3 regions of the Bradyrhizobium sp. USDA 4454 genome follow, and region 2 is predicted to be linked to each of the others. Evidence: riboswitches for the same ligand, from Rfam matches in the RefSeq annotation. Region 2 holds a riboswitch; each other region holds the start of a gene.
The links. A riboswitch is a leader RNA that binds a small molecule or an ion and turns the genes downstream of it on or off. The one in region 2 is predicted to bind cobalamin.
Positions count from the first base shown of each region.

Region 1 (10,575 bases), 230 kb from region 2:
CTCACTAACATCGTAAAGCTGCCTGTGATCATATATAGGCCCCAGCTGTTGCACGTCTGCGAGCTGCTGCTCAAAGTGGACTTGCTGCGGTTGCGGTTGTTCCACGGTTGTCTCAGACGCAGCGGGACGATTACCGGCAGGGTTGATATTGTCAAATTGGTTCATGGTCGCGTCTCCGCTTGCATCGGTCTCGGCGCCTCGGTACTAGCGGTGGCTGACCAAAACCTGACGTGGCCCCCAAGCACGACAGAGAATGATAGCGAACAAGGGCGGCACCCAAGGCGATGGTGTGTGTTCGCGTCGCGAAAAGGAGAGCGCAGGATGACAAATCCTTCAACTGAGGTTCGAACTGAAATGCGATGCGAGGACCTCGATCCAACGCTCAGCTCGCGATCGCGAGGATCCCAGGCCTGTCATCGTGATGATCGGTCTGCCATTGGCCGAGTTCGCGATTGATGAGAGGAGAGCGTATCGCTCCTTCAGCCGGATAATCCCTCCCCCCATGAGAACGGTCGTCGGCCAATACTGTTTGCGCTATGAGCGTCCTATTGAGCGGAAGATCAGCGTACAATGTCGCAGTTGATTCTGCGGCAGAATCTCACGATGCGCAGGTGATGACCTTCCGGGGAACGAGTTGTCGGATGCCCACATCGCACGGTTTGTGGGAGCTGACGGCACCGGCGCCGCCGTGTGCGGGTTTTCTTGGGACGATCCGCAAGTCGATGTCGTTGTGATCGATCGTGGATGAAATATTCTGTAGCTATTCACCTGGCTGAATTGCAAGCGCAACGTTGGTCGAGTCAAGGCGGGCATGTGGGGCAGGCCCGTTACGCTCTCTTGTACTCTCGAAACTTCCATTGGAGAGCGGTGTTGAATTGCTGAACACGGCAAGGGCTTTTGGATCAATCGAGAGGCACGAGATCAACCGCGAGGCCGAATCGTTCGTCATCCTGCCGGAAAAGCATCTACCACCTCCAGTCGCACCAGTTGAACATAGGCGATCCTCGGGGCTCTCTTACGGGCGGGCCCCGGCTCGTGCATTTCGCCGAAGCGCGCTCTGATCCGCCTTCTGGCACGAGTCCAGCTGGTGCGGCGAGCTTCCATTGGTATCGCCATTCCTCACAGCGCGCGGGCAGGGGCCCTACAGCATTCCGGCTCCGGTTTGGCAAATTCACACGTCCTGCAAAGTAGAAAGCCATCCGTACCGTTCATGCGGTCGGCGATTTCGCTAAAGATCCGGCCTTCGAACAGATCTTCGTACTCGTCGCGCAAAAGATTCCCAATGACATGACGCCGCTCAAAATCCATGCAGCACAAGGTAACATCGCCGTTTGGAAGAAGGACATTCCGATGTTGCTGTTTCCCATTGCATGTCAAAGTGCCGGCGATCGGCTGCCGCGGGGTGATCATTTTCGGATCTATATGTCCTCGCCTGCTACTCAGCGGCCGCAAGCGTTGCAGCTTTTTGGCGGGGATTACATCGGCTAGATCAGGATGGATTTTACCCAGGATCACAAATTGAATCGAGGGAATGTTTGCCTCAATCAGTCGGCGCATGACATTGATGTAGTTTTTTCCGACGAGGCGGCTGTTCATATAAGTGCCATCGTCGGGAACGTGCACGACGAAAGTCTTGAATCGGAGCATTTGCAGACGTCGAACGTCAGTCCTGTTCATTCCAACAAGGGTCGTGAAGATCCGGACGTCGTGGCCGCGTGCGTAAGCATGCTCAACCATCGTGCTGCAATGCGGATGCAACCAGGGTTCCGAATATCCGGAAAAACTAATGCCAGTAGCTGTCGGTACGCGTGAGAGACATTGCTTGAAATCCTGAACACCCAGATGCTTGGCTTGGGATACGGGCCTTTGGCGATCTGCAAACTTGTCCTGGGAGCAATAAGAACATCTGACGATGCAGCCGGTGGTCGTGGTTATCTCCAATACCCGATGGCCGGGCTCAACCACACGCAACTCTTGTAAGACCCTAGGGTATGCCGTCATGTATCTGGTCCTTTCAGGTGCCGGAGCAGGCAATTGCCGCAGATCGAGCGCAGCTAACGCAGCGTCGCGTCTTGCCTGAAACGATCGCAACCGGAGTTTGGACGTTGGGCCAGATGCCTTGAATGAAGCCCGTGCCTTGCCACGCTGGTTTCGACAACAGGCTACAGGAGGACCCGTACGGCGCTCCTCTCTCTGGGTGTCGATTGCCGCCTACCACCATGTCTGCGCCTAGCATCCTCCTTTCCTCCAGAAACACGTCAGCTCGACAGCTCTTAATGTTGTCGAGGAGAGCCGCAAATCGGGCTCCGGGAGGTGCTCGATCCTGAGGACCACATCATCTCCGTGTCGCCGGACCGCGCAGTCAATCGCCGACATGAGACCGCCCAGAGGCGACATACGTTGTTCCGATCGGGTCCGAAATGCCAAGCTTGTTTGCCAAACAGTCGTGGCTTGCGCCGAATCCTGCAACATGACGTCGGGTACGATTCAAGCGCGTCGGGCGTGATCCAGCACGGCCCTGGAGGCTTTCGCGCGTTGCGAAGAGTGCTCTGGGTCGCGATGAGAGGCGCGAACGATCCGGAAATCCTGATGGACGCGGCCGAGTAGGACCAACCTGACTTCTTTGGGCACCGAACAGTAGGCGAAGCCTTTATCGGCAGATCGCGAGAATGGGCCAGACAATTGGTCCGCTACAAACATGCACCGGGCACGTGCCGAATTGATCAGAAGGGCGGCGACCTAGATGCGCCGCGACCAAATCGATCTGCTATGCGCGCCGAACAGCAGCTGTACTGGCTAGAAAGATATTGACCAGGCGATCTCGGTGGGACGGACCTGCTCCTTCATTGTGAGACAAGGCTTGCGCCGACGGTAAATTCACGAAGGGAGCCGGTTTCGTCGCGCTTACAGCGGCTTAGCCGCTGCGAGCTCGATGAGCTTTCGTGTTCTTCAGGGCCCTCAGCCGTTCGAGCAGCGAGATCGCGCGGGGAGCGTCGTACGTCGAGGAGCTGACTGCGTCGGCTACGTCCATGATAGCTTTCCAGCGCCTTAGACACGATTTCATCTGGATCGTTGACGCTGATAGCTTCGAAGATCTTGAGCTGAAGATCCGCTCATACTCATCGGAACGGAAAAAACGGTCTCAGAGCCTTTGGTAGGATCTACGTTCCAGATCAGCATAGACTGATGAATGGTCGGCCGGATTTCTGGATTGATTTGCCTGAACAGCCACAGGTGGACGTGTATGGATATCGGAACATACCGGTGCTCGGCGCCGGCCGCTCCATTCATTGACTTCGCGGTGTCCTCTTCTGAAGCTTGATGTACCCCAAACGAGACTTGACGAATCTCGGCATGTGACGCCTAGATGTAGATCTGTCATGGTTCTTCCATCCTTTATCTTGTAGGACAGGAAGCTAAGAGGGAACCCGGTGCGCCGAACGGCTACTCCGGGGCTGCCCCCGCAACTGTAGGCGGTGAGCGGTTGTCATCATGGGCCACTGGCGCAGAAACGCGCCGGGAAGGTCGACAGCCGCAGCGACCCGCAAGCCAGGAGACCTGCCGCGACAGAACAAACGTCCTCGGGCGGGGTGCCCCGGTGGAGCGCTTGCACTGAGGGACGTTTGTCTCCCTGCAAGTCGTCCGCGGCCCCGGCTCCAAACATCGCGGGGTTGCCGATGTCGCCGTCTTTTGATTTCGATCAACAGGGTCACCTCGTTACACCATCCAGTGTGCGGGCAGCGCACGCACAGGCAGAGCTTGCCCCGCTTCAGCGGTCTGTTGCGCAGCCTCCATCGCTGGCCCCGCTGCCGCGTCCCCTCGCGCCAGCTCCAAAGCCGTCTGACCTTGCCCTTGATCGATCGCGCGACAGCCTCCTGACATCGTTCGGCAAGCTGACATTGACCGACCGTTATCTGCTCGCGGGCGAAGGCGTCCAGGACATGTTTGCGCGGGTATCGTGCGCGTTTGCGGACGATGTTGCACATGCTCAGCGTCTATATGATGCAATGTCCCGACTGTGGTTCATGCCGGCGACGCCGGTGCTCTCGAATGGCGGCAGCTCGCGTGGTCTACCCATTTCATGCTTCCTCAATTCGGTCTCGGATTCGCTCGAAGGTATTGTCGGCGTCTGGAACGAGAACGTCTGGCTTGCCTCCAACGGCGGCGGCATCGGTACCTACTGGGGGAATGTTCGCTCGATCGGCGAGAAGGTGAAGGGCGGTGTCACCTCGGGCATCATCCCGTTTATCCACGTCATGGACGGCCTGACGCTGGCGATCAGTCAAGGCTCGTTGCGGCGGGGCTCGGCGGCAGTCTATCTCGATGTCCAACATCCCGAGATAGAGGAGTTCCTTGAGATCCGGAAGGCGTCCGGCGACTTCAATCGTAAGAGCCTCAACCTGCATCACGGCATCAACGTTACTGACGAATTTATGCATGCCGTGCGAGCCGGGACAGCGTTCGCGCTTCGCAGTCCAAAGACCAGCGAAATGGTTCGCGAGATCGACGCTCGCCAGCTGTGGCAACGTATCCTTGAGAACCGGCTGCAGACCGGCGAGCCTTATCTCTTGTTCATCGACACCGTGAACCGCGCCCTTCCCAAGCACCAGCGCGACCTCGGCCTCAAGGTCTCAACCTCCAATTTGTGCAGCGAAATTACCCTGCCGACCGGCATCGATCATCGCGACGAGGAGCGCACCGCGGTGTGCTGTCTCTCATCGCTCAATCTCGAGACATGGGACCGGTGGAGCGAGGAGCCGGGCTTCATCGAAGACATCATGCGTTTCCTTGACAACGTGCTCACCCACTTCATCACGGTGGCGCCGGAGGGCATGAGACGTGCCCGCTATGCTGCCCTACGCGAGCGCTCCGTCGGCCTAGGTGTCATGGGCTTCCACTCGTTCCTTCAGGCCAAGGGCATTCCGATGGAGAGCGTCCTGGCCAAGTCGTTCAATCTGAACATGTTCCGGAAAATCCGGCGTGATGCCGACGCGGCGTCGGTGACGCTCGCTCGCGAGCGCGGCCCTTGCCCGGATGCGCTGGAACGCGGCGTGATGGCGCGATTCAGCCATAAGATCGCAATTGCGCCGACCGCCTCGATCAGCATTATCTGCGGCGGCACGAGCGCTTGCATCGAGCCAGTCCCGGCCAACATTTACACCCATAAGACATTGTCTGGCGCCATCTCGGTGCGCAATCCGCATCTCGCCAGGGTACTCACGGCCAAGGGCGCCAACACCCCGGCGATATGGCAGTCGATCATAGCGCACGAGGGATCGGTCGCTCATCTCGACATCCTCTCGGAGCACGAGAAAGCGATCTTTCGCACCGCTTTCGAGATTGATCAGCGCTGGATCATCGAGCTCGCCGCCGACCGCGCGCCGTTCATCTGCCAGAGCCAATCGATCAACCTCTATCTGGCGGCCGACGTCGATAAGTGGGATCTCCATATGCTGCATTGGACGGCATGGGAGCGCGGATTGAAAAGCCTCTATTACTGCCGTTCGAAGTCGATCTCGCGCGCAGCGTTCGCCGGCAAAATCAGCGGCCGTGACGAGGCGGAACGACCGCAGCCGCAGCGCACCGACTATGAGGAGTGCCTTGCATGTCAGTGATTGACCTCTCGGCTGTCGATCCGCGCACGTTGATCGGCAAGGGACGGGTCGGCCTCCTGGACTCGACCGGAAGCTATGACGTTGATCGCTATGGCTGGGCTTACGAGTTCTGGAAACGTCAGCAGCAGACCCATTGGATGGGCGAGGAGGTTCCGCTCGGCTCCGACCTCAAGGATTGGGCGTCGGATCGTGTCACTGCCAACGAGCGCGCGCTGCTCACCCAGATATTCCGCTTCTTCACTCAATCGGACATCGAGGTCGGTGACAATTATCTCAAGCGCTACATTCCGATTTTCCAGCCGCTCACTGTGCAGATGATGATGGCTGCCTTCACCAATATGGAGACCGTCCATATTGACGCCTATGCGTTGTTGCTCAAGACGCTTGGCATGCCCAAGGCCGAGTTTGAGGCATTCCGCGGCTATGCGCAGATGCGCGCCAAGGCTGACTACATGCACCAATTCGGCGTCCATACTGTGGCCGACGTCGCTCGCACGCTGGCCATGTTCGGCGCCTTTACTGAAGGCATGGCTTTGTTCGCGAGCTTTGCCATGCTGCTTAACTTTCCGCGGCACAACAAGATGAACGGCATGGGACAAATCGTGAGCTGGTCAGTGCGCGACGAGAGTCTCCACTGCGAGGGCATCATCAAGCTATTTCACGAATGGCACCGCGAAACTGGCGCGGTGACGCGCTCCGTTAGCGACGACATCATCGACGTCGCCAGGACCATGGTGAAGCTGGAGGAAAACTTCGTTGATCTCGCCTTTGGTCTCGGCGAGATCGATGGCATGCGCCCTGAGCAGATCCATGCCTATGTCCGCTATGTCGCCGATTGGCGGCTGACCCAGCTCGGGATTGCCCCGGTCTTCGATTTTTTTGAGGCTGGTCAGAGCGGGTTTACCCAGCTCAAGCCGCATCCATTGCCCTGGCTGGTCGAGATCCTCAATGGGGTCGAGCACGCCAACTTCTTCGAGCAGCGCGCTACGGAGTACTCCAAGGCAGCAAGCCGCGGCAGCTGGGACGGCGAAGAGGGAGTATGGGCTACTTTCGGCCGTATCTAGCACGAACGCAACAACGCTTTTGCTCTTCGATTCTGGTGCACCTAGGACTTTTCGCGAAAGTCCGCTGGAGACCGCGCAGGAAGGCCACATCGCGTGACATCGATCTGGTCCGCTCGAAATGATTATCGCGGACCCGTGACAGCAAAGCCGCTGGATCTGGCGCCACTCACCATCAGTCGCTCAGGTCCTTATGCTTGTGGAGGATCGGCCGTTCTGGCGTCGACAGAGCAGGCAGTCGATAGTGAACCTGCGCACTCGGTCGGTGCTCAAACGCGTATGTGTTGCGAGTTTGACAAGCTTAGCCTCGCGGCATGCGGGTGGCGGAGCTGCGTTCTGAGCTTGCGCCCCTTTACAGCGCAGCCCTGGCGCCGAACCATGGGATGATGGCTCTCGGCCAGCCACAAGCAGATCGATATGGAAAGTCAATGCGGTTCTGACTGCCGGAAATGGTAGGAGGGGCCGGCTCGCGCTTTGAGATACTCTGTTGGAGCGAGGACATGCTCGCAATCAACACAAGAGGACGGTCGTGGAGAGCGACTATGCGGACCCGTATGCTCTCGAATGAACAAAATCTGCGGAGACCATCATGAAAGCCAGATCGGCACGTAGAGCCGATGAGGCGTCGAGTATCCCGCTGAGCAAGCTGGATGTTAGCGAAGCCAAGCGCTTTCAGGATGATAGCATATGGGGGTACTTCGAGCGGCTGCGAAGGGAGGATCCCGTTCACTACTGCCAAGATAGCTGCTATGGCCCCTATTGGTCCGTCACGAAGTACCGCGATATTGTCGCGGTGGATACAAACCATAAGGCATTCTCGTCAGAACACGGTGTCACGATCGTCGATGTGCCTGACGAGCATTGGACCCCGAGCTTCATTAAGATGGGTCCTCCAAAACACGCCGGGCAGCGCAATACCGTAAGTCCGATAGTTGCACCGGATAACCTGGCGAAGTTTGAAAGTCTGATCCGCTCGCGGGTCAGGGTGATTCTGGACGGGCTGCCGCGCAATGATCCGTTCAATTGGGTGAATATGGTCTCGATCGAGCTGACGACGCAGATGCTTGCCACGCTCTTCGACTTTCCCTTCGAAGACCGACGGCTCCTGACCTATTGGTCAGATGTAGCTGTCACACCTCCGAGAGCCGGCCATGCCATCGACAGCTGGGAAAAGCGAAGGACAATCCTGTCCGGATGTCTTGAGTATTTCACGCGACTTTGGAACGAGCGCATTAATGCCGAGCCGCGGCTGGACCTGATTTCTTTGATGGCACATTCGCCCGACACGCGCCATATGAAGCCGGATGAGTTTCTCGGCAATCTGATCCTGCTGATCGTCGGAGGCAATGACACCACCCGCAACTCGATGACCGGCGGCGTCTTATTCATGAATCAGTACCCCGGCGAGCTGCGAAAACTGCGCGATAACCCTGCGCTCGTGTCGAGCGCCGTGTCGGAGATTATTCGATACCAGACACCGATCGCCCATATGCGCCGCACCGCCGCGGCAGATTGCATTCTGGGTGGCAAGCAGATCAGCAAGGGCGACAAGGTCGTTATGTGGTATATCTCTGGCAACCGAGATGAAGAAGTTATCGAGAATGGCGACAGCTTTGTGATCGACCGCAAGAATGTGCGGCAGCATCTATCGTTCGGATTTGGTATCCATCGGTGCGTTGGTCGGCACCTTGCGCAATTGCAGTTGAATATCCTCTGGGACGAAATATTGCGTGCAGGGCTAGACGTAAGCGTTGTCGGCGAACCCGAGCGAATCGCATCTAATTTCGTGCGCGGCTATTCCTCACTTCCAGTGCGGATTGCAGCCTAGTCCCTGATCGCGTCGGCGGCCGGCGGCACGCGGTGCGGTTGGGCTCGTCTTGAACCGCATTCGTTGACGCCGCTAGCGAAAGCGGCTTGATCGGCGCCAAACAATCGCTGCATGTCGCGAGCCGGTCGGCAATCAGGCAGGCGTTGACGAGCCCGCGTAAGGAGCGACAGTTGAGCCGGCCCGGCGCCCTGCAGGCGCCGGATAAGCGAAAAAGGCAACGCCAACGGTGCCCCCCAAATGCCCTATCTCCGGGCCTCCTGGATAGCTGCAACGGTAAAGGCCGATGAGCTTGATATTGAAGATTGTAGCGGTGGCAGCGATTTTCGTTGGAGAAGCGATTTCGATCATCGCCGAGTTGATTGCCTCAAGGCGGTTTGGAAAAGCCGGCGGGGATGTGACAATGCTCTTGCCGATGTTTCTGCTGATATCTTTCGGTGGCATCCTTCTCGTTTTCGGATACGCGCTGGGCTACATGCATCTGAAGAATATTTGGATCATTGTCGCAATATCGGTGGGAGCTATTCTGGTGGTGGAGCCGATACTCACTCTTCTCCTCTTTAGAGACGTTCCGACAACCGGTTCGCTGATCGGGCTGATGCTCGGTGCGCTTGGTACGCTCGCTGCCATATGTCTATGAGGGTATTCTGATTGAGCCTGGATGGGTGCTGGCTTCGGCGAGATGTAGTTTGAAAGGGACCTGCGCAACGTCGGTTCTGCTCGCTTCGCACGGGGGCTAATGTTGTTGCTGATCGGCTTTCAACGTTTCATCACGGTCGGTGCGTTGCCGTTGGCTTCGTAAACTCTTCTCGAAGTCTCCTTGCCGGATAGTGAGACGCGTGCGGGGTCGTAGATCTTGATCGATCTACGCTCGCCAATTTCTGCCTGACCACAGTCGTTGCCTGGTGTTCTCCAGCATTTGGATCCAGTTCGTGTGAACTCACCACTGCTCTGGAGGCAGGATGATCACGGATCGCCTCGCGGCCTGTACTGTCGCATTCGGAAAAGCAGATCACGACCAGGACAGGTCAGTCCGCGGTCATGTGCTTCAGCTGATTATTCGGCAACCTACGCGGTCATCCCCGCACTTCAGCAACATAGGAGGTGCGACGGGAAATGAAGCCACAGGCCACATAATTTTTTGCGCATCCCTGGAGAACGCTCTTGGTCAGCTACTCGTCAGCCAAGCGGTCTATCCAGACAGGCTGCACATCGTCGACTTAATCGGAGATAAAGCATGACGGGCATTGGCCGATCCGGGAAATCGCACGTTGGGGCGGCAGCAGCCGACAGCACCGTGGAACTCGGCGTCGTCCCTGGAGAACGCAGTCGATCCTTCGACGCCGTCGTGGAGCGGATGCGCTCCGGGCCTCAGGAGCGAGCCGTGCCACTCGCGCACCAGCCACCAGATTCAGATGTGGTGGTGCCAACGCGGGACGAGATCAGAGCAGCAAGGCGAAGATTGGAGAGCCTGCTTGAGGAGCTGGAAACTTGTCGTCGAGCGGCCATGCGCGCCCGGGACTTGCCCGAGGCGCAAGAGCTGATGGACCAAGTCGTCAGGGCAGGCTCAGCAGCTCTGGACTACTACGCCGATCTGCCCCCAAATTTGGCGCGTCGCATTCTGCCCGACGATCGGGCCCGCCTTCTCCGCGATGACGTGCTTGACGCAGCCACCCAATGTAACACCGTGGCCAGGCAGATTGTTGACCAACTGGAGACGAAGAGAAAAGAAGCGTTGAGATGCCTCGAGAGGTTGAAAGGCATCGCTACGCCCCACCAGCTGAGCCGCTCGGTTGCAAGCGTGGCGGAACATTATGCGGCCCACATGGAGTGGTGGGGAAAGAAGACACTGCGCTTGGAGCGGATGCAATCCGTCTGCGCAGCTACTGCGGACTTGCCAAGCGCTACGCCCGCGATGCGCGAGGCCGAAGAGGCCGCACTAAGACTGCATACCGGCCATGCGCTCAATACGAAGTGCATGTATCTGCAAACCCGGATAGCTCTCGCGAAGCTCTTGATTGACTCGCAAGTGAGCACGTTGGAACCAGACGCGCACCAAGCCCTCATGGGCGAG
Region 1 covers NZ_JBTRCN010000001.1:1,471,733-1,482,307, forward strand. The annotation lists gene ACVIW0_RS06850 (hypothetical protein) at 1-165, opposite strand, end outside; gene ACVIW0_RS06855 (radical SAM/SPASM domain-containing protein) at 1,120-2,001, opposite strand; cobalamin riboswitch at 3,365-3,580, shown strand; gene ACVIW0_RS06860 (ribonucleoside-diphosphate reductase subunit alpha) at 3,678-5,615, shown strand; gene ACVIW0_RS06865 (ribonucleotide-diphosphate reductase subunit beta) at 5,606-6,679, shown strand; gene ACVIW0_RS06870 (cytochrome P450) at 7,266-8,504, shown strand; gene ACVIW0_RS06875 (hypothetical protein) at 8,788-9,141, shown strand; gene ACVIW0_RS06880 (hypothetical protein) at 9,739-10,575, shown strand, end outside.
Region 1: linked by a shared signal. The riboswitch ahead of ACVIW0_RS06860 (ribonucleoside-diphosphate reductase subunit alpha) and the one ahead of metE (5-methyltetrahydropteroyltriglutamate--homocysteine S-methyltransferase) in region 2 are both predicted to bind cobalamin.

Region 2 (10,575 bases):
GAGCGCGTTGGCCGGCAACCCGCGGCACAATGCGGAGAGGGATGGACCACGTTGATCGCTGCCGCATCCGGCAGGAAGTGGACATCATTTCATGAGGGCTCAAATGAAGATCGCCTCGCCGGCTTTCAGAATAAGCACGGGCGATATGCTTCTCCGCCCGACGATCGTTTGCTTTAACTGGCGGCGCAAGCGGCATGGCCGACGTTAAACGCGGTCTGATTCGAAATAATCGGCAGTAACAGGCTCGACCATGAGCATTGGCATCGCGCGAAACGGACATTTCTCAGCAGAGCTGTCGGACGTCAATTAATATCCGTTTGCTGCTTCGTTTCGTCTCGTTCTCGCTCGATTTGACCATGATGGGAGGTGCATTGCCAAGAAAGCTCATCCTTGCCGCGCGACCGCTTCATCAAATTCAAAACGTGAGGTATGCGCCGGTGGCATGACCTACCGGCCAGCCCATCAGTAACCGCGATATTTGAGGCAGCGCAAAGCTTACCATGCCCCCGTCCGATAATCGGGCGCCCAGAGAGCGAGAGAGGCATCGCAATGCGACCGGACCTAGCACAATCCTACGGGCAGCACCGAGTACCGCGCTACACCAGCTATCCGAGCGCCCCTCATTTCTCGGCATCAGTTCGGGAGCTCGACTATCAAGCTTGGCTCAAGTCCCTCGACGGCCAGCAGTCCGCCTCTATCTACGTGCACGTGCCATTTTGCCGAAGCATGTGTTGGTACTGCGGCTGCCATACATCTGTCACGAAACGCGACGATCCGATCGCGATCTATACGGCTGGATTGCGCACTGAAGCCTACCTCGTTGCAGAAGCCATTGGCCAACGACAGGCAATCTCTCATATCCACTTCGGCGGCGGCACGCCCACGATCCTGACACCTGAAGCATTCGCCGATTTGGTCGGCTCGTTGCGTTATTCGTTCGCCGTCCTGCCTGATGCTGAGATCGCCGTGGAGATTGATCCCCGCATGTTGAGCAATCCGATGGCCGAAGCCCTTGGCTATAGCGGGGTCAACCGGGCAAGCCTTGGCGTGCAGAGCTTCGACCCGGTTGTCCAACAGGCCATCAACCGCCCGCAGAGCTTCGAACAGACCGCAATTTCGGTCGAGCGGTTACGCCACGCCGGTATTTGCCGGATCAATTTCGACCTGTTGTATGGGCTGCCCGGGCAGACGGTCGATTCGTGCCTGGATACCGTCGGCAAATGCCTCGAATTGTATCCGGACCGATTTTCGGCCTTTGGTTACGCGCACGTTCCGACCTTCAAGAAGCATCAACGCAAGATCGACGAATCGACTCTGCCTAACAGCGTCGAGCGCTATCGCCAATCCGAAATGGTAGCTCACACATTGGTTGACGCTGGATACGTACGCGTAGGCCTCGATCACTTCGCCCTACCGCATGACAATCTCGCTGTGGCGGCGGAGCAAGGCAGGTTGCGCCGCAATTTCCAGGGATATACTGACGATTGCGCAGGCGCGCTTATTGGCCTCGGTGCCAGCGCCATCGGCCGGCTGCAGCAGGGGTTCGTCGCGAATGCTGTCTCAACCAAGGATTATCTCGCTCGCATCACCGAGGATCGGCTCGCGACGGCCAAGGGCTATCTACTGACTGATGATGATCGCTATCGGGCGGAGATCATCGAGCGAATTATGTGCGACATGACAATCGATCTCTCCGAGACGTCTCGCCGTCACGGCAGGGATCCGGATTCGGCCGTTGTCGATCATTCCCGGCTTGAAAGTCTTGTCGCAGATGGTGCCGTCGTGTTCGACAATGGCCGGCTTTCGGTAGCCGGCGGCGCCCGGTTTCTGGTCCGGAGCGTCGCCTCCGCCTTCGACGCTCACCTCGCTCGGTGCGGAGCTACGCACAGCGCGGCTGTCTAATCGTGTGAACGGCGGGCGTGCCAGTCTGGTCAGCCCGCACTTCAGCCACCAGTGAGTTGGCTTATCCGCGGTTCGGACCGATCTCGTGATCGTGGAGCATCCTGTTGTCCATCACTTTCGTGGTCGAGTGTCGATCTGTTCATCCATTCCAAAGAGTTACAAACCTTCGCCAGAGTGGAACGGGACAGACTGCCTGCGCAGCCAAATCAACAACAAATCACTCATGCATTGGTTGCTTGAGTAATGCTTGCTGTCGCGCTTACTCGCATGGTAGCGCCGCTTTAGCGGCAGGAAGGCGCCGTTAATTGCACTTCGCCTCGGTTGACACCAAGAGGGCCGGGCGTCGCCAGCCGCGGTCTTCGCTCGCCTCGGCAATCCGTTGTGAACGCGGCTCATCGCGGACAAACCTTAGTCTAGTTTTCCAATACTCAACTACGTTGGTCGCATACCACAGCATGATTGAGCCACGCTGAGCCGTGCTTTAACTTTGGTTCAGATTTACGGCGAATGTCCTCGCCGGCAATCGGACCATCGGCTGTCCTCCCTGCGCCGGTGGAAGTCGGCGATGTGTCAGCGTCGCTCCCCTCAGACTTAACTTTCGCCCGGCCCGCTAAACGCGGCCGGGCGTTTTTTTGTCCGAGCTCGGTCGAGATGATCGAGAGCGCAAACGCGCTATGAGCGGATCAGCGTCCTGGAGGAGAGAGCCAAGCGCAGGATCAAGGACCTGGCCGATCGGATGCTGCGCGCAGTTGCCGGGCGGCGGCGACCATATTGATCAGCGCCGGGCGAACCTCTTCCCATTTGCGCGTCTTCAGACCACAGTCCGGATTTACCCAAAGCTGCGAGTCCTGCAACCGCTGCCGAGCCAATGTTATCAGCTCCTTCATTTCCCCTGCCTCGGGAATGCGGGGAGAATGGATGTCGTAAACGCCCGGCCCGATTTGATTAGGATATTTGTAGCTCCTGAACGCGTCGAGCAGCTCCATCTTCGAGCGCGACGTCTCGATCGAGATGACATCCGCATCCATTGCAGCGATGGCGTCGATGATGTCATTAAACTCCGAATAGCACATGTGCGTATGAATCTGGGTTTGATCTGCAACGCCTGATGAGCATATCCGGAAGCTATCGACGGCCCATTGAAGGTAGGCCGCCCACTCCGATCGGCGCAATGGCAATCCTTCGCGGAGGGCCGCTTCGTCGATCTGGATCATGCCCGCACCGGCTATCTCGAGATCACGGACTTCGTCGCGGATCGCCAGTGCGATCTGCCGGCAGACCTCGCCTCTTGGAATATCATCGCGAACAAATGACCAATTCAGGATCGTTACTGGTCCGGTCAACATCGCCTTCACCGGCTTACTGGTGAGTGATTGCGCGTAGAGCCACCAATCCACGGTGATCGGCTTTCGCCGCAAAACATCGCCAAACAGGATCGGTGGTCTGACACAGCGCGAGCCATAGGATTGTACCCAACCATTCCTGGTAAATGCGAACCCGGCGAGTTGCTCGCCGAAGTACTGCACCATGTCATTGCGCTCAAACTCGCCATGCACGAGGACGTCCAGCCCAATGTCCTCCTGCCAACGCAGAGCGCGCGCGGTCTCCTCCTTGAGGAACTTGTCGTATTGCTCGTCGCTCATGGCGCCTTGCGCATGTGCTGCGCGGGCGTTACGGACCTCTGGGGTTTGCGGGAAAGATCCAATCGTCGTGGTGGGAAAGGCCGGTAGTCCAAAGCGTTTGCGCTGGATCTCGGCCCGACGGACAAATGGGCTGGCGCGCCGGCGCATGGCCTGGTCAATCGCTCGCATCCGTACCGCGAGATTCGCATCGCGGATCTTTGGTGAAGTCCGACGGAACGTCACGGCCGACTCCGATTCAGCGAGACTTTCAGCAACATTCTGATCACCCGCGAGTGCCCGCGCCAGGATCGCGAGCTCACGCATCTTCTGTACCGAAAAGGCAAGCCAGCTCTTGAGATCGGATGCAAGTCCGGTCTCGAGTTCAACGTCGACGGGCACATGAAGCAGCGAGCAGGATGGAGCGATCTGGACGCGATCCCTGCCTAGCTTCGCGATGGCGGGATCCAGTTGCTGGCGGAGCGTCGACAGGTTCGACCGCCATACATTTCGTCCGTCGATGACGCCGAGAGACATGATGAGGTCGCTTCGCCGGGCAGCAATGATCCGGTCCAACAGGTTCGGCGCGCGAACCAAATCCACGTGCAGTCCGGCAACGGTCATGTTCAAAGCTGTGTCCAGATTATCGCCGAGATCGCCGAAATAGCTCGCGACCATGATCTTGACGTCGGGTACTTCCTTGGCGAGCCGATCGTAGACGTGCAGCAAAGATTTTCGCGCCCGCTCCTCCAGATCAAGGACCAGGCAGGGCTCATCGCATTGAACCCAGTTTGCTCCCCGCTTGGCTAGCTCTTGCAGAACCTCGACATAGACCGGTATTAGCTCGTCCAGGAGCGACAGTGGCTGGAACGCAGGATCCGCACTCTTGCCAAGCTTCAAGAATGTGACCGGCCCGATCAGGACGGGGCGGGTCTGAAATCCGAGGGCTTTGGCTTCCTCGTACTCCTCGATAGGTTTTCGCGAGGACAGGCGGAACGTCTGTCCCCGACGAAATTCAGGGACCATGTAGTGGTAGTTGGTGTCGAACCACTTGGTCATCTCCTGTGCGGGCGCGCCATATCCGCCCGATCCGGGGCTGCAACTCGCATTCTGGCGGTCCCACTGTGAACCGCGGGCCATCTCGAAGTACGTCTTGAGTGAAACCGGCTCGATTTTCGACGCGTAGACTTCCGGGATGGCCCCAACCATGACAGAGGTGTCGAGCACCTGATCGTACAAAGAGAAGTCGTTGGACGGAATGACGGTGACACCGAGGGATTTTTGGCGGGCCCAGTTCGCAGCGCGCAGGCCAGATGCGTCCTCGAGCAATTGCTGTTCACTGATTGCGCCGGCCCAGTAACTTTCAAGCGCGCGTTTGAGCTCGCGTCTTGGACCGATCCGAGGCGTTCCAAGCGTGGCGACCGGAAGGGAGAGAAGAGACATAGCGCTAACCCCGTAGTTGGGGGCAAAGGCCATGGCGGACGCAAGCACGCTCGCCCGAGAGCGGCTGCTTGGCGTACCACCGGGACACCCCGCCCGTGGACGTATATGTGGTCGAGGCAGGTCTCCTGGCTCGCGGGTCATCGCCACTGTCCGGCCTTCCCAAAGCCTCACGGGCTTAAGTGACTTTGTTGGACAGCGGCTCGCCGCTTACAGTTGCGGGGGCAGCGCCGGCCTGTTCACCGGCTTCCCTCTTAGCTCCGGATCCAGCGGGACCGGAGAACCTCTACGATTTCGATTATCTGCAACAGACCTCTTCCGTCAACCTCTCAGATGACTCTCTCACGTCAATGCTGCCATCATCGGTGACTGAAATGGCTATTTGACATCGAAAGTGGACCACGAGTGGAAGCTCTCTCCAATATAGGTCTCAAAGGAATTGTCGAAGGCGCAAGTCGCGCGCTTCGAGCGTGCTGGCATTCGGTCTCTCGGCAGTCGAGAAGGGCCGCCGGGGGCAAAACGCCGCAAACCGTCAGCATGCCCGGCGCGCATGTTGATCTGCGTGCCAACCAATCCTGGTAGGCGACTTGCGGTCTGTGATGCCGATAATGCGCAGGAACGCATATCGATTCGCCTCAACGAACACTGAGAAACCCCGCAATGAAAATGGCTGTTTGGAGCGCCGTTGGCGTCTTTGCTGTCACCATCTTTGCGATCGGCCTGTTGGGGCGATTGGTGAAAGCGTTCATGAATCAATCCGTCAAACAGATGCTCTCGAGAATGTTGAGCAACTCGAGAGGAAGTTAGCGCGATACTTGATCGTTTCTCGCTTGCCGGCCCGATTCCACTGGAAACAGCGGCTCATCCAACCATGAATGCGGAGCCGAAGCAGCTGGACGATTGACTAGATTGCACCATCGTGCGCGTAGGCAGAAAACGCGCACACCATATCATCTGCCTGCCTGACGATGAGCTTCCGAACGATTCCGTACGCCCGGCAGTGATGACCGACTTTGGCATATGATCATTTGCGAGCCGATAGAGATCGCAGGCGTTCGGGTGACAACACCAGACCGGACGGTTCAAGACCTTTCAAAAATTCTTCCCGATTCCTCATTCGTAAATCTGCAACGGCCTTCGCTTGCGCCTCGAGGATCGGCTCCACAAAAGCTGAACAAGCCCGCGCGGATCGGCTGAATGGAAACATTGAAACGAGCGCCGTCGGAAAGCCAACAAACATTGCACGAATCTGGCGCGATTTGCCGGCTATTTCCTGGCACGAAGGATGCAAGCTCCGGGATGCCCAGGCTTCTCCCCCTGGGCAGGTCCAGCACAGCAGATTGAGGTTGTGATTGGCCCACTGAAGTTAGCGGCGCGTGACATCGAGGGGATAGCGCCTGCTCGCGCGGGACATCGCAGGCGCCCGCGTCACGTTGCCGCTAACTTCTTCCAATCGAGGACAGATTGAAGGCTGCCGCTTTGACGCGCAGATCAAAACCGATGGTTCGGCCGTGATGAAGAGAATGTCTGCAAGGCACGTGCATCGTCTCTGTCAATGGCTGATTTTCCTTGCTGGGCTGGTTGCGGCGGCCAGCAGTGCCCGAGCCGGCGAAAACGCGCTCGTCGAACGCGTCAAGTCAACCTGGCGAGCACGAGACGGTGAGACAATCGAGCACATTGTCTCCAAGGTCTCGAAAGTGGCGCACTTCGTCCCTCGAAACTGGGGAATCGCCGAAGGCATCGACCACACTGAGTATGTTTATCTTTCCTGGACCAGACATCAGGATAACAGTTCAGACGAACATTACGTTATTACCTGGAAAGTCGGGACCGACGGAAAGATTGAAGTTGCGTCTCCCTATGCAAAGCCCATCGAATTCGGCTGGCGCGCCCTGGCGCTTTCACTCATCGCCAGTGAAGTCACCGACGGCGAAAAAGACGCAAACCTTGGTTTTCTGCATAATCCGGCCAATTTCAACTTTGTGACGACCGCGCAGGGCAAGCTCGGAGATCTTCTCCGGCACGGCCGTTGTCATATCATCGAACCTGTTGTCGTGGATTACGTTACGGCGGCGAATGACAAGCCGACCGAGAAAGCGCACCGGTGGCGCGTTCTGCTGCTGGTGAACTGCAACATACCAGGCCCCCGCTACTTTACCGAAAATGGGGTCATCACCTTCGAGAAGCGCGAGGGGCACAATTGGGAGCCGCAATCTTTCCTTGCCAAGAGGATTGCGACTTTTCCTCCCGGCTCCTGGTTCCATCACATAGAGCCAAACGAACGGAACGCATTCAAGGGGGTGCGAAAGGCCTCGACAAATGATCGGGATGGCAGCGTTACTCCTTGAGCGCTGAGCGCCTCGGGGCGACAGCAGGCCCATGCGCTGGAGAATTGATGCGCCCAGCTATGCCAGCAGGAGGCAGGCCTCGCTCCGGCCTGCAAGCCCCAATCGGGAAAGCCAGGCATCAGGATGGCTCTTGCCCCTTCAGACGAGTAGCCGCGGCGGAACTGGTACAAAAGCCACATGCGAGCTCTCGCCAGAGCGCCATGCCATCCTTCACGGACCAAGCGAGGCGATGCTGACGCCAAGCCAGATCCGGCGTGCGCGCCAGCGCATCGCGCGACCAACAAGCACCCGCGGGAGCGAGTGCAGCGACGAGACCGGATTAAGAGGGACCCCGGGAACGGGGCAGTGATAGCGACGCCGGCATCCTCGATGGCGGCGGGCCCCTTTCCCGAGTGCCCCCGGCGAGGAGCTCCACAGCCGTGCTGCGAGGGTCGAAGATCGAATTGAGCCTGATCTAAATTTCCTCGCGCGCATTCGTCTGCGCGTCATAGATCTTGATTTGAAGCGTGGGAAAACGCTTCTTTAGTTCTGCTCCACCAGCCCGGGCGCCGTCTCTGGTTGCGAATTCGGCCTTGACTCGGCCGTCGACTTCAAGCGCGTAACAGGAGACCGGCAGTTCAGGGGTGGCCATAACCATTTCAATCCCATTGTGCAGCGAGGCGGTTAAACATGATTATTAGGGTGAGTCGCCTAAGCCCTGCAGCGCTAACTGCCGCAATGCCCTGAGTGCCGACACGTGTTGTGGATTGATTCATCGCTTTGAAATGACAACCACCCCCCACTCGCAATAGGTGCGAGGACGCCTTTGCACCGGCAAGTCCGTAAAACCGGCCCCGTCAGTCCGCACGCTCGCCATTATGCCGAACCGTGCTTTCTTCCGTTCGAGCGCCCCCAAAAGAAATCTCTTGAATCTTACCCAGCGTCAGGTCGTAGGCTGAAAATATAGGCAAGCTTGCACAAATGCATCGTCGAACGATGCTGACCAAATGACGGACCAATGCGGTCAAGCAGTCGGCTGGACGACACCGGATCGTTGGGATTTTGTGAGCTGATGAACCAAGAGCGAAGGGATACCAGGATGAAGTACCGCGTAATGATGGCAGCATTCCTCGCTATCATCGCGTCTCCTGTTTGCGCGGCGAAACTGAGCGGTGCTCCCCAAATCCTCGACGCCAACATGATAGAGATCGAGCAAACGCGAATTCGGCTCTCGGGTATCGAGGCCCCTGAGACCGATCAGATTTGCCTGGATGCTCATGGTCGGAAATGGGCCTGCGGGGTAGCTGCTCGTGACGCCCTTATCAACTACTCGAATGGACGAATATGGGATTGTCAGACCGCAGGAGTAGACAAGTACGGCAGGTCTCTCGGCAGTTGCTTTATCGAGGGCCAGGACGTGAACGCCTGGATGGTAAGCTCCGGTTGGGCACTGTCATTCGATCCATCCACCCATGTTTACGTCGTCAATGAGGTGGTGGCGAGCAATGCCTTTGCCGGCTTGTGGTCGGGGGCGTTCATCACCCCCTGGGACTGGCGCCACCGCAACAAGAGCACGATTATTGTCGGCGCGAGCTCGGTGCCGAACAAGGCCCAGGAGCTCCTGCTCGGATCCGCTTTGCTATCTGACCCACCCTCGCCCGACTGCCTGATAAAGGGCACCGTCGACGGTACTGGCGAGCGCACGTATCACTCTCCGGGGCAAATCAGTTACGGACAAATCGACATGACGAAGAAGCCGGCTGAACGCTGGTTCTGCAGCGAAAAAGAGGCCGAAGCCATGGGGTGGCATAGAGCCGCGCGATAGGTGTCCTACCATGCATGCAAACCATACACAGAGCACTCCCTATCCGGCCGACGTCGCGCCTTCGCGCCGCTCGCTGTTGCTGTTCGCTGTTTCGGCATTGGTCGTGCCGTTTGCCGGCAACATTGTCGACGCGAACGAAGCGACAGCACCGCCGAAGCTGGATAACCTGCTCTCGCCCGATGCTGCGCTGAAGCGGCTGATGGAGGGTAACGATCGTTATATGCAGAGCGTGTCGCGAGGACGCGATCTGGAACGCGAGCGCCGACTTTTAGTCAATGGTCAGAATCCATATGCGGCGGTTCTGAGCTGCGCCGATTCGCGGGTAGCGCCCGAGCTTGCCTTCGACTGCGGACTTGGTGATTTATTCGTATGCCGCCTCGCCGGTAACTTCGTCAACGATGACACGCTAGGTAGCCTGGAGTATGCGGTTGCTGCACTGAACACGCCGTTGATCCTGGTACTCGGTCACGATCACTGCGGCGCGATAGACGCCACGATCAACTCGCTTGACGAAGGCAAGCCGGCGCCGGGACATATCCGCTCCATCGTCAGCGCGCTCGCGCCTGCCGTAAGAGGGGCGCGCCACCAACCAGGTGACAGCTCTGCCGATGTGATCCGGCAGAATGTGATCGACAACGTCAATAAGCTCAAATCCACCAGCCCGATCCTGAACCTGGCTGTCGAGCAGGAAACACTAAAGATCGTCGGCGGTCTATATCGGCTCGAAACCGGCAGGGTCGACGTATTGAGCTGACGCTGATGCCTTCGCGCGATCGCCCAGTCGGTGTGCCCTCGTCCCCTCAATCGACTGACACAACATTCGCGGATCCGTCGGGCTGCATCAAGTGCACCGGAACGTGGATCCGCGTCACGATTGTCATAGCTTCGGGATAATGTTGGCGTGGCCTCCTGATCGTGGTCATATTCTTCGTACGTATGTGGTAACGCGCCGGGCCAGCATCCGGACGCTCGATATCGCGGCCGATGTTGTTCATTATCGTTGTCTTCAGCAGCGTTGAGACCTCCACCCGGATTCACCCGCTGCCATCGCCCGTGGAGAGGCTATCCTTCGCGTAGTTGTTTTGTGCGCTTATGGTATGCGTTCGAAGACGATGCCGACGGCGATTTCACGAAACCGGTTCACGCGGGCGCTTCGGCGACTTGCTGAATTCGCGATCCGCCAGGGGCCGATGCGGTCCAACCGCTGGCGGACGCGACAGTCCATTGCTGAGCTATGAACAGCCGAGATAGTTGGAACCGAATGACCACAAGACTGTAGCGGCTAGCTCCGCTGGTTCTATCTCGGTGCCTTTCATCCAGCCCTCCTGAGCCTGACGAACCCTCCCTGCATCAATTCCGCATTGTAAGTTCGGCCATTGAGGGCAATGGTTGTTGTGTTGTTTGGACTAGGCATGAAGCCTGTTTCCTGCAGCTTCTCGATTAGGGCTGGGGTCGCCCACTG
Region 2 covers NZ_JBTRCN010000001.1:1,702,800-1,713,374, reverse strand. The annotation lists gene ACVIW0_RS07725 (hemerythrin domain-containing protein) at 1-55, shown strand, start outside; gene hemN (oxygen-independent coproporphyrinogen III oxidase) at 550-1,902, shown strand; gene metE (5-methyltetrahydropteroyltriglutamate--homocysteine S-methyltransferase) at 2,619-4,964, opposite strand; cobalamin riboswitch at 5,063-5,264, opposite strand; gene ACVIW0_RS07710 (nodulate formation efficiency C protein) at 6,395-7,309, shown strand; gene ACVIW0_RS07705 (hypothetical protein) at 7,764-7,940, opposite strand; gene ACVIW0_RS07700 (thermonuclease family protein) at 8,388-9,113, shown strand; gene ACVIW0_RS07695 (carbonic anhydrase) at 9,124-9,867, shown strand; gene ACVIW0_RS07690 (hypothetical protein) at 10,426-10,575, opposite strand, start outside.

Region 3 (10,575 bases), 6.3 Mb from region 2:
GGCCGCCGAACCGCAACGAGCCCGGCGTGACGCTGAAAGGCGTCGAGGACAATCCGGGCATCGCGAGGCGCGGATGATGCGGCGCACGCTCCTCGCGGCGCTCGGCTGTGCTGTGATCGCGCTGGCGGCGCCGCCCGCCTGCCGCCGCCATTCGCACACCATACAACCGTCACCCCCGTGCAACGGCTTTGCCGTTGTCGCTGGAGGGCCCGCGTAGCGGGCGTCTCGAAGGATGCACGGCCCCAATGTTTCCGCGTGCCAATATGCCTCGCGGAAGGAGCCGGGCCGTCGACCCTTCGAGACGCCGCTTCGCGGCTCCTCAGGGTGACGGTCAGAGATTGAACTCAGGGGATGGATTTGCTTTGAACAGACCAAATCCATGGAATAATATCCTCTCCATGACTCGCACCGGAGAATGGGTAAGCCGTCATGATCTTTCGCCAGCTCTTCGACAGCGTGTCCGGCACCTACAGCTATCTGCTCGCGAGCCGTGCCGGCGGCGAGGCGCTGATCCTCGATCCGGTGCTGGAGAAAGCCGATCGCTACTGCAAGCTGTTGCAGGAACTCGATCTCCGCCTGGTGAAAGCCGTCGATACCCACCTGCACGCCGATCACGTCACCGGCCTCGGCGAACTGCGCGACCGCACCCAGTGCATCACCATCATGGGCGAGCAGAGCAAGGCCGATGTGGTCTCGATGCGCGTTGCCGATGGCGACAGGGTGACGATCGAGGGCCTCTGCCTCGAGGCGATGTACACGCCCGGCCACACAGACGATTCCTATAGTTACTTGATGGGCGACCGCGTCTTCACCGGCGACACGCTGTTGATCCGCGGCACCGGCCGCACCGATTTCCAGAACGGCAGCGCGCGGGCGCAATATGATTCGATCTTCAACCGCCTGCTCAAGCTGCCGGAGGAAACCATGGTGTTCCCCGCGCACGACTACAAGGGCGACACCGTCTCCACCATCGGCGAGGAGAAGCGCTACAATCCGCGGCTGCAAGTCAAATCGATCGACGATTATGTCGAGCTGATGAACAACCTCAATTTGCCGAACCCGAAGCTGATGGACGTCGTGGTGCCCGCCAACATGCATGTCGGCCTGCACCAGGACGAGCTTGCCAAGGAAGGCCTCTCACTCAGCGCGCGCGACGCGATCGCAAGCCTCGGCCGACCCGATATCCTGCTGGTCGATCTGCGCGAGAGCGCCGAACGCGCCAAGCACGGCACGCTCGCCGGCGCGCTGCACGCGCCCTATCCGGGAATCGGCGCCGGCCTGCTGCCCGGCGGCATGCTGCGCGAAGTGGCGGCCGCGACCGGCCGCCGCGTCGTGTTCTTCTGCGCCTTCGGCGAACGTTCGGCGATGGCGGTGGCCGCTGCGAAGAAGGCGGGACTGGCGAACACCGCCCATATCGAGGGCGGCATCGATGCCTGGAAGAAGGCCGGCGGGCCGGTGGTGATGGGATGATTCTGTAGCCGCAGGAAAGTATTTCACCGTCACCCTGAGGTGCGAGCCTCTTCGGCGAGCCTCGAAGGGCGACGGCCCCACTTCCTCCGCGAACACCAGGATGCATCCGGGCCGTGCATCCTTCGAGGCTCGCTCCGCTCGCACCTCAGGATGACGGAAAGCGGGGAGTCACCGCGTCACGCGCTGCAATTCTTCCGTCAGCCGGTCCAGCGCGTCCGCCAACATCACGCCGCCGCACACCGTGAGCCGCTCCGGCAGCACGATGCGCTTGCGCTCCGGATAGAGGCGCTCCAGCGCCGGATGCAGCAGGAAGGCGCGGCCCTCATCCTCGGCGCGATCGCCGGCCTCCGACACCAGGATGAAATCCGGCTGCAACTTCACGATGGCCTCGAGCGAGGCAAATCCGCCTGCACCGAGGCCGAGTTCACCCGCCGCATTGGTCAGGCCGGTTGCCGCCAGCAGCGCGTTGATGAGGCTCTGGTCGCCCGGCACGAAGCCGCGCCGCTCCAGCGGCAGCACGCGATAATGATGCGCGCCCGCCACCATCCTCGCCCGCGCGATCGCCGCATCGAGGCGCGCGATCTCCACCTCGGCACGATCCGGATGCCGCACCACATCGCCCATCGCGCGGATCTGGTCCCTCACCTCGTCCAGCGTGCGCGGCACGGTGAATTCGACGAGATGCAGCCCGTTGGCCTTGAGCAAGTCACGCGTCGCGCGTTTGTCGAACAGGCTGACGACGACGATGTCGGGTTTGAGCAGCAGCACGTCTTCGGCGCCGCCGGACAGAAGCGGAAAGTGTCGCGCCTGCTCGGCAGCCCAGGATTGCCAGGCATCGCGCGAAAAGCGGCTCAGGCCAATGATCTGGTCCGGGTCGGCCAGCGACAGCACGAGCTGGTCGCTGCAAACATTCATCGAGACGATGCGCGGTCCGGCGGCGGACACGGCACCACACGACACGATCCATGCCGCCGCGGCCAAGGCTGCGAGACGCCACGCGCGCATCAGACGTCGGCCCAGGGCACGATGACCGCCTCGCGCTCGAATTCAGCGCGGTAGGCACTGATCCGGAACACGCTCGCGAGGACGCTCCCGGACAACGCTTCCACCGGCGCGCCTTGTGCCGCCAGCCGCCCCTCCGACAGCACCAGCACATGATCGGCAAAGCGCGCGGCCAGGCCGAGGTCATGCGTCACCACGATGACAAGCACGCCGGTGTCGGCGACGTCGCGCAGCTTCTGCATCACGTCGATCTGGTGGCGCGGATCGAGCGAGGCGGTCGGCTCGTCGGCGAGAATCACCGGCGCCTCGACCGCGAGCACGCGCGCCAGCGCGACGCGGCTGCGCTCGCCGCCGGAGAGCTCGGTGACGCGGCGATCACTGAACTCCGTGACGTCGACCGCCTGCATCGCCCGCAGCACCGCCTCCATATCCTTCGGTGACAGCCGCGCCGGATCGGTCGCGCCATGCGGATAGCGGCCGAGCGCGACGATATCGCGCGCCGGCAACGGCCAGTGCACCATGTGTCCCTGCGGCAGATACGCAAAACGTTTCGCCCGCTCGCGCAGCGGCAGCGAGGCCAGCGCATCGCCGCCGATCCGGATCTCGCCGTCGGATGGAATCAGTCCGGCGAGCGCGCGCAGCAGCGTGGTCTTGCCGGCGCCGTTCGGTCCAACCAGCGCGACCAGATGGCCGGCAGCGAGCGACAGCGAGATATCGTGCAGCACCTTGCGGCTGCCGAGCGAGGCATTGAGCGCGGTGGCGGAGAGCAGCGTCATGCCACGCCTCCACCGAGCGCGCGGCGCTCGCGCATGATCAGGTAAAGGAAGAACGGCACGCCAATGATCGAGGTCAGCACGCCAACCTTGATATCCGTGGTCGAGGGGATCATGCGCACCGCGATATCGGCCGCGAGCAGCAGCGCCGAGCCGGTCAGCGCGCTCGGTACCAAGAGCCGCGCCGGATCGTGCCCGATCACGGGGCGCATCAGATGCGGCGCGACGAGGCCGATGAAGCCGATCGTGCCGGTCACCGCGACCGCGCCGCCGACACCGAGCGCCACGCCCGTGATCACCAAGAGCCGCAGCCGTCCGACATCGAGGCCGAGGCTCTGCGCGGCCTCCTCGCCGAGCGTCAGCGCGCGGAAGGCGCTCGCCTGGCTGAGCAGGATCGCCGCGCCCGCGACGATGAAGGGCAGCGCCAGCGTGACATGCTGGAAGCTGCGGTCCTCCAGCGAGCCGAGCAGCCAGAACGCGATCTCCAGCACCACGAAGGGATTGCTGGAGAGATTCATCACCAGCGCGGTCGCAGCTCCCGCGAAGCTCGAGATCGCAAGCCCGGCAAGAATCAGGATCAACAGCCCGGCATTGCGGCCGGCGATCGCGAGCAGCGCGAAAACCGAGCCGAAGGCGGCGATGATCGCCACCACCGGCAGCGCGTAGGACCGCACATCGGCGAGGCCGAGCGCGATCACCAGCACCGCGCCGAACGCCGCCGATTGCGGCGCGCCGAACAGCGACGGCGAGGCCAGCGGATTGCGCAGCAGGCCCTGCAGCGCCGCGCCCGACAGTCCGAGAATGCCGCCGATCGCGAATGCCAGAATGGTGCGCGGCAGCCGGATCTCGCGCACGATCACCTGCGCGACGTCGCTGTCGCCCCCGAACAGCGCCTCGATCACCGCGAGCGGCGGCAGCCGCACCGGCCCGATGCCGAGCGAGACCACGCACAGCAGCAGCACGAGCGCGAGCAGCGCCGCGGTGGCGCCCCACCGCCGCCGCGCCGCGACCTCGGCCGCCAAGGCAAAATCCTGCACGCTCATCTCATCCATGCTCTTACAGCGATCGCCGTGGCAGACAAGCGACACCCGACAAAAACCGTGGCCGTGCGGCCGGTGCCCGACTTCCGCCGGATTGACTTTGCTGCGCAGCCGAACCCTAGATGACCATGACGGTTCTTTCATGAGATGAAAAGGGAATGCGGTACGGGGAAACTTCCCCAACGCCGCGGCTGCCCCCGCAACTGTATGCGGTGAATCCTTCGTCACAGGCCACTGGGAATCTCGGTCCTGGGAAGGCGACGAAGGGTAACGACCCGCGAGCCAGGAGACCTGCCGTCAGCCGTGGTCACACGCGAGGATGCCGGTCGGGGAGTACAGGCATGAGCTTCACCTGATGCGGCAAGCACGACGGTGAGGCTGCTTCGCGGTGACGTGCCACTGACGTTGCCGAGGTCTCGTCCATGTTTTCCTTCCCACCCGATCGGCGCCGCGCGCTTCTGCTCGCGTCGACGATGATCTTGCCGACGATCATCGTCTCAACGGCGCGGGCGCAGCAGGCGCCCGTTCCCGATCAGCTGCCGGCGATCGAAGTCAGCCGATCCGGTGACCAGAACGTTACCCGCGCCAAACCGCCCGCTGACGAGACCCCGGCCCCGCGGCGCCCGGCGCCGGGCACCACCCAGAGCAGCCATGCGGGTAGCGGCGCCGGATCGAGCTCGGCTGGAGCCGGCACGGCCACAGGCACCGGCGGCAGCAGCGGCGGCCGCCAATTCGCCGGCATCGTCGGCTCCTCCTCGACCGTGATCACGGCCGATGACATCGCGCATTCGCCGTCGCAATCGCTGCCCGAGATCCTCGCGCAGGTGCCGGGCGTGCAGTTGCAAACCCCCTATGGCGGGCCGAACGGCGCCAAGACCTCGGTCGACCTGCGCGGCTTCGGCGCGTTTGCGACCGACAACACGCTGTTCCTGCTCAACGGCCGCCGCCTCAACGACGTGGACAAGGCCGGCTTCGATCTCACCACGATCCCGCTCGATTCGATCGAGCGGATCGAGATCACGCGCGGCAACAGCGGCGCAGTGCTGTACGGTGACAACGCAGTTGGCGGCGTGGTCAACATCATCACCAAAACCGGCGCCGGTGGTCCGCCGGCCACGATGCGCGCCGAAGCCGGAGTTGGCTCGTTCAACACCCGGATGGCCGCGGTCTCCGCCGCGCTGAGTGCAGGGCCATGGTCGACCTCGTTCTACGGCAACGGCATCAAGTCCGACGGCTACCGCGTCAACAATGCGCTCGATCAGCGCAACGCCATCGGCACCGTCAACTACACGGCATCAGATTTGACCGCCTTCCTCACCGTCACCGGGAGCGACCAGAAGCTCGGCCTGCCCGGCGGACGGCTGGTCGATCCGTCGATCGGCGTCAACGAGCTGCTGACCGATCGTCGCGGCGCGGCGACGCCGTTCGACTACGCCAACCAGCAAACCGCGAGCGTCACGACCGGCTTCACCAAAACACTGGTGAACGGCGTCGACCTGATCGTCGACGGCGGCTGGCGGCAGCGCGAGACGCAGAGCGGCTTCTTCGGCACAGTGCCGACCATCAGCTTCGCCTCGACCTACAATGACGCGGCGTTGCAGACCTGGTCGCTGACCCCGCGGCTCAGCGCCAAGACCATGATGCTGGGCATGCCGTCCACGATCCTGACCGGCATCGACTACTACGATTCGACATTCCGCGAGGCCCGCGGCGCCTATCAGGGCGTCGACCCCACCCACGTCTACAACATCGGGCAGCAGAGCGTGGCCGGCTATTGGCAGCACACGCTCGGCCTGCTGCCGACCACCGATTTTTCCTATGGCGCGCGCGTGCAGAATACCAGCGTCTCGGCGCGCGATCGCTACGATCCGAATGCGCCGTTCGCCTTCGACACCCAGGCCGCGCCCTTCGACAGCAACGAGACGCAATACGCATTGCATGTCGGCGTCGAGCATCGCTTCACCAATATTTTCTCGGTGTTCGGCCGCGCTGCGCGCGCCTTCCGCACGCCCGATGTCGACGAGCGCGTTGCGTCGGGGCCGGCCTTCGATCCGGTGACATTCGCCCCGATCCCGCAGAATTTTCAGCTCAAGACGCAAACATCTGAAGACGTCGAAGCCGGCTTCCGGGTCAAGACCGATCGCTTTCAGGTCCAGACCAGCATCTATCTGATGGATCTCGATAACGAGATCCATTTCAATCCGGTGCTGTTCTACAACGTCAACCTCGATCCGACCCGCCGCTACGGCTCCGAGACCAGCACGTCACTCAAGGTTAGCGACACCGTCACCTTGCGCGGCGGCATGGCGATCGCCCGCGCGGTGTTTCGCGAAGGCATCTGGGCCGGCAACGACGTGCCGCTGGTGTCACGCACGACCGGCAATCTCGGCGTGACCTGGAATATCTGGCAGAATTATCTGGTGTTCGACGCTACGGTGCGGGCCTGGAGCTCGCGCATCATGGACAACGACCAGGCCAACACCCAGAGCAAAAATCCCCGGCAACGCCACCGCCGATATCAAGCTGAGCGGACAGGTCGACCGCTTCTTCTGGTCACTCAGCGTCAACAACCTGTTCAACGCGCTGTATTACGACTACGCCATCGCAAGCACGTTCACGGAAGGCCGCTTCTCGGCCTACCCGCTGCCCGGCCGCACCTACATGGTCAGGGCCGGCGCGACGTTTTAAAGCATGATCCGGAAAAGTGGGGACCGGTTTTCCGAAAAGATCATGCTTAAACAAGAGAGAGTGTGGCGGGATGTGAGCCCACCACACCCTTTCCTCACATGACGAGTGCCCGCAAACTGGGATAGAATTCCGGCACAAGATTTGATCCGCGCAGGGGAAACCGATGGCCAAGGCCGGAAGGATGAGCAAGGACGGCGCCAAGAGCAAAGAGAAGACTGACGACAAGTCGAAGGTGCCTCCGCCGCCTGTATCGAAGCAGGACGACGAGTATTACGAGGATGGCGACATCGCCACGCCGAAACTCGACCGCTACGGCAACGATGACGAGCCGTTGTGAGGGATAAGCGATATATGTCGCATCCCGGCGAAGGCCGGGACCCATAACCACAGGATCGAAATGTTGAAGCGCGCTGTGGCCCCTGCGCGTCGTAACAATCACCGCTGGTGGTTATGGGTCCCGGGTCGCGCTTCGCTTGCCCGGGACGACGTGGGGATAGGGTTACGCGAAATCCTCGCTCTCTATCTTTGCAATACTCCCGCGATCGAGCAGATGCGCGCCGAAGCCGCCGCGCGCCAGCGATGAGGCGATCGGCGGCGAGGCCAGCAGCAGGGCGGTGGTCATCGCCAGCGGCAGGGCGCTGAGCCAATCGAGCCGCACCGGCGTCAATTCCTCGGTGCTTGCCCGGTAGAGGCCCCCGCCCGCGGCGATGCGGCCGCATTCCCGGATCAGGTCGCGCCGGGTGCCGTCGCGCGATGCGCTGCCGAGCAGCGCCTGCATGGCGAGATGCGTGCGCACCCCGGCGCGGCTTTCGGCCAGCGGCGCCGGCGTCTCACCGAGCGAGACGCGCAGCAGCAGATCGACCAGATCGGTGCCCGACCGGTACGCGTTCATGGGCTCAACCAGCCGCGGGTTGCAGTCGATCAACAGCGGCGCCGCGCTGTCGAGCGGCATGATGACGTCGACCGAGAGCGCGCCGTGCCAGCCGAGATGCGCACCGATGCTCTCGAGCGCGGCGCGGATCGCCGGCCGGCTCACGCTCTCCTTGATCGCCTCGCCGCCGCCGACCCCGGCCGCGATTTGCCGGTAAGCGTGGAAGCCGACCAGCATGCCGCGCGAGAAGACCGACTGCGCCTTCTCGACAGTGCCGGTGATGAGATCCTGCGCCAGCACCTCGCCGGCAAAGTCGCCGGCGGAGTCGAGATCGTAGAGCGCGCGGTTGAGATCACCGGCGTCGCGCACGAACCAGATGCCGCGGCTCGCGGTGCCGACCGACGTCTTGACCACAGACGGAAACCGCAGGCCGTCGCGCAGCTCGTCGGCCGAGTTCACGATCCGGGTCGGCGGCTGCGGCAGGCCGAGTTGGTCGAGCAGGCGGCTGAAGCCGGCCTTGCTGTGCACGGCACGATAACTGGCGAAGTCCGGCAGTGCGAGGCCGGTATGCGACGTCAGCCGGGGCGCGGCGCGGGCGTACAAGAAGCCCTGTTCATGGGTCGGCAGCAGCACGTCGAAATGCTGCGACGCCAACAGGCGCTCGACGAAGCCGAGATAACCGGCCGGATCCGACCGCAGCGGCGGACAATGGTGATATTTGCGGACAAAGCGGGAATAGCGCGCCAGGCACCAGCGCGAGGGGTCGCAGACCTCGACGTGATGGCCGGCCAGTCCCAGGATCGTGATCGCCTCGCGGCCGGAGGTGCTGGAGCCCTCCGACACCAGCACGCGGAGCGGCTTTTTGGCGTCGATCATGGCCGATCATCACCGCGCCGCCGCACTTTGTCGCCGCCTTTAATGCCGCATGTGTCGATCCGGCACGCCCGCGCCGGGGGCAGCCATGCGCCTGCGTTCATGGACAATTAGCGGCCAGTCTCTATTTTCGGCCGGCCCTGCCGGGCTTTGGAAAAAGTGGGGTTGTCACAGACATGGTCGACATTTTGGCCGCACCGCAGCAAGCGAAGGCCGACGGCGCGCTGCGCACGCTGACCGGGATTTCGGTCGCCCATTGGGTCAGCCATTTCCACATCTTCGTGTTGCCGATGCTGTTCCCGTTCCTGAAGCAGCAGCTCGGCGTCGGCTATGTCGAACTTGGCCTGGCGCTGACGGTGTTCGCGGTGGTCTCCGGACTGACCCAGGCGCCGATCGGCTACCTCGCCGACCATATCGGCGCGCGCAAGATCCTGCTGATCGGGCTGACCGTCGGCGGCTGTGCGCTGATCGGGCTCGGCCTGCATCTCAGCTACACCTCGCTGATCGCCTGCGCCGTGCTGCTCGGGCTTGCCAACAGCGTCTATCATCCGGCCGACTACGCCATCCTCTCGGCGCATATGGACGAGACGCGGATGGGCCGCGCCTTCTCGATCCACACCTTTGCCGGCTTCCTCGGCGGCGCGGTGGCGCCCGCGATCATGGCGGCCCTCGTCGCCTCGGCCGGCGGCCTCGGCGCGCTGATCGTGGCCGGCGCAGTGGGACCGCTGGTGGCGCTGTTCCTGATCGTGCTCGGCATTCCCGATGCCGGCGCCAACAAGAACAAGTCAAAGGATGATGCGGCGCCAAAAGCCAGCGTGATCACCCCGGCGCTGATGGTGCTGACCGCGTTCTTCACGCTGCTCAGCCTGTCGACCTCGGGCATCAACAATTTCGGCGTGGTCGCGCTGATGGGCGGCTACGGCGCATCGTTTTCTACCGCCAACGTTGCGCTGACCGCGTTCCTCGGCGCCAGCGCGGCGGGCGTGCTCGCCGGCGGCTATCTCGCCGACTGGACCCATCGCCACAGCCAGTTCGCCGCGGCCTGTTTCGCGGTCAATGCCGTGCTGGTGCTGCTGATCGCGCTGATGAACCTGCCGCCGGTGGCGCTGACGCTGGCGATGGGGCTCGCCGGATTCCTCGGCGGCGTGATCGCGCCGTCGCGCGACATGATGGTGCGCAACGCGGCACCGCCCGGCGCCTCCGGCCGCGCCTTCGGCATCGTCTCCACCGGCTTCAACTTCGGCGGCATCGTCAGCCCGCTGCTGTTCGGCTGGATCATGGACCAGCATATGCCGCACTGGGTGTTCGGCGCCTCCGTCGGCTTCATGGTGCTGACCGTGCTGCTCGCGCTGGCGACCGAGCGCAAGCCGCAGGCCTCCGCGATGGCGGTCCAGGCGCGGCCGCATTAGAGCTCACCGGTCCCAAAACACCGGCGTCGCCTTGAAGCGTCGCCAGCTCTTGCGCAGCGCTTTTGTCACCGCGATCTGATCGCGCGCCAGCCAGCCGGCCATCGCGCCGATGCCGAGATGAAGCGCGGGCTGATCGTCCTGCGCGATGGTGTGGAGCAGCACGCGCGTGCTGCCGATGTCGCACACCCGCCCGAGGCTGTTCTGCAGCCGGGCGAGCCGTTTCACGTAGCGCTTGGCCGGCGCGTGGACGGCATAAAGCGGCAGGAAGAACTCCGCCGCATAGCGCAGCTTCTTGAGGTTGATCCTGAGATTGTGCTGCGCATGGATATCGAGCCGGCGGAAGCCCGCACCACGCTTCAGCGTCTTGCGATGCAAGCGTTGCAGAATTCGATCGGCAAGCAGCGGCATCGGTTGCGACAGGATCGCCAGCGCGTCGCTGTCGATCTCGT
Region 3 covers NZ_JBTRCN010000001.1:8,046,684-8,057,258, forward strand. The annotation lists gene soxB (thiosulfohydrolase SoxB) at 1-77, shown strand, start outside; gene ACVIW0_RS37505 (MBL fold metallo-hydrolase) at 430-1,470, shown strand; gene ACVIW0_RS37510 (ABC transporter substrate-binding protein) at 1,639-2,475, opposite strand; gene ACVIW0_RS37515 (ABC transporter ATP-binding protein) at 2,475-3,248, opposite strand; gene ACVIW0_RS37520 (FecCD family ABC transporter permease) at 3,245-4,288, opposite strand; cobalamin riboswitch at 4,401-4,598, shown strand; partial or broken gene ACVIW0_RS37525 (TonB-dependent receptor) at 4,708-6,973, shown strand; gene ACVIW0_RS37530 (hypothetical protein) at 7,137-7,310, shown strand; gene ACVIW0_RS37535 (hypothetical protein) at 7,473-8,720, opposite strand; gene ACVIW0_RS37540 (MFS transporter) at 8,894-10,126, shown strand; gene ACVIW0_RS37545 (CYTH and CHAD domain-containing protein) at 10,130-10,575, opposite strand, start outside.
Region 3: linked by a shared signal. The riboswitch ahead of ACVIW0_RS37525 (TonB-dependent receptor) and the one ahead of metE (5-methyltetrahydropteroyltriglutamate--homocysteine S-methyltransferase) in region 2 are both predicted to bind cobalamin.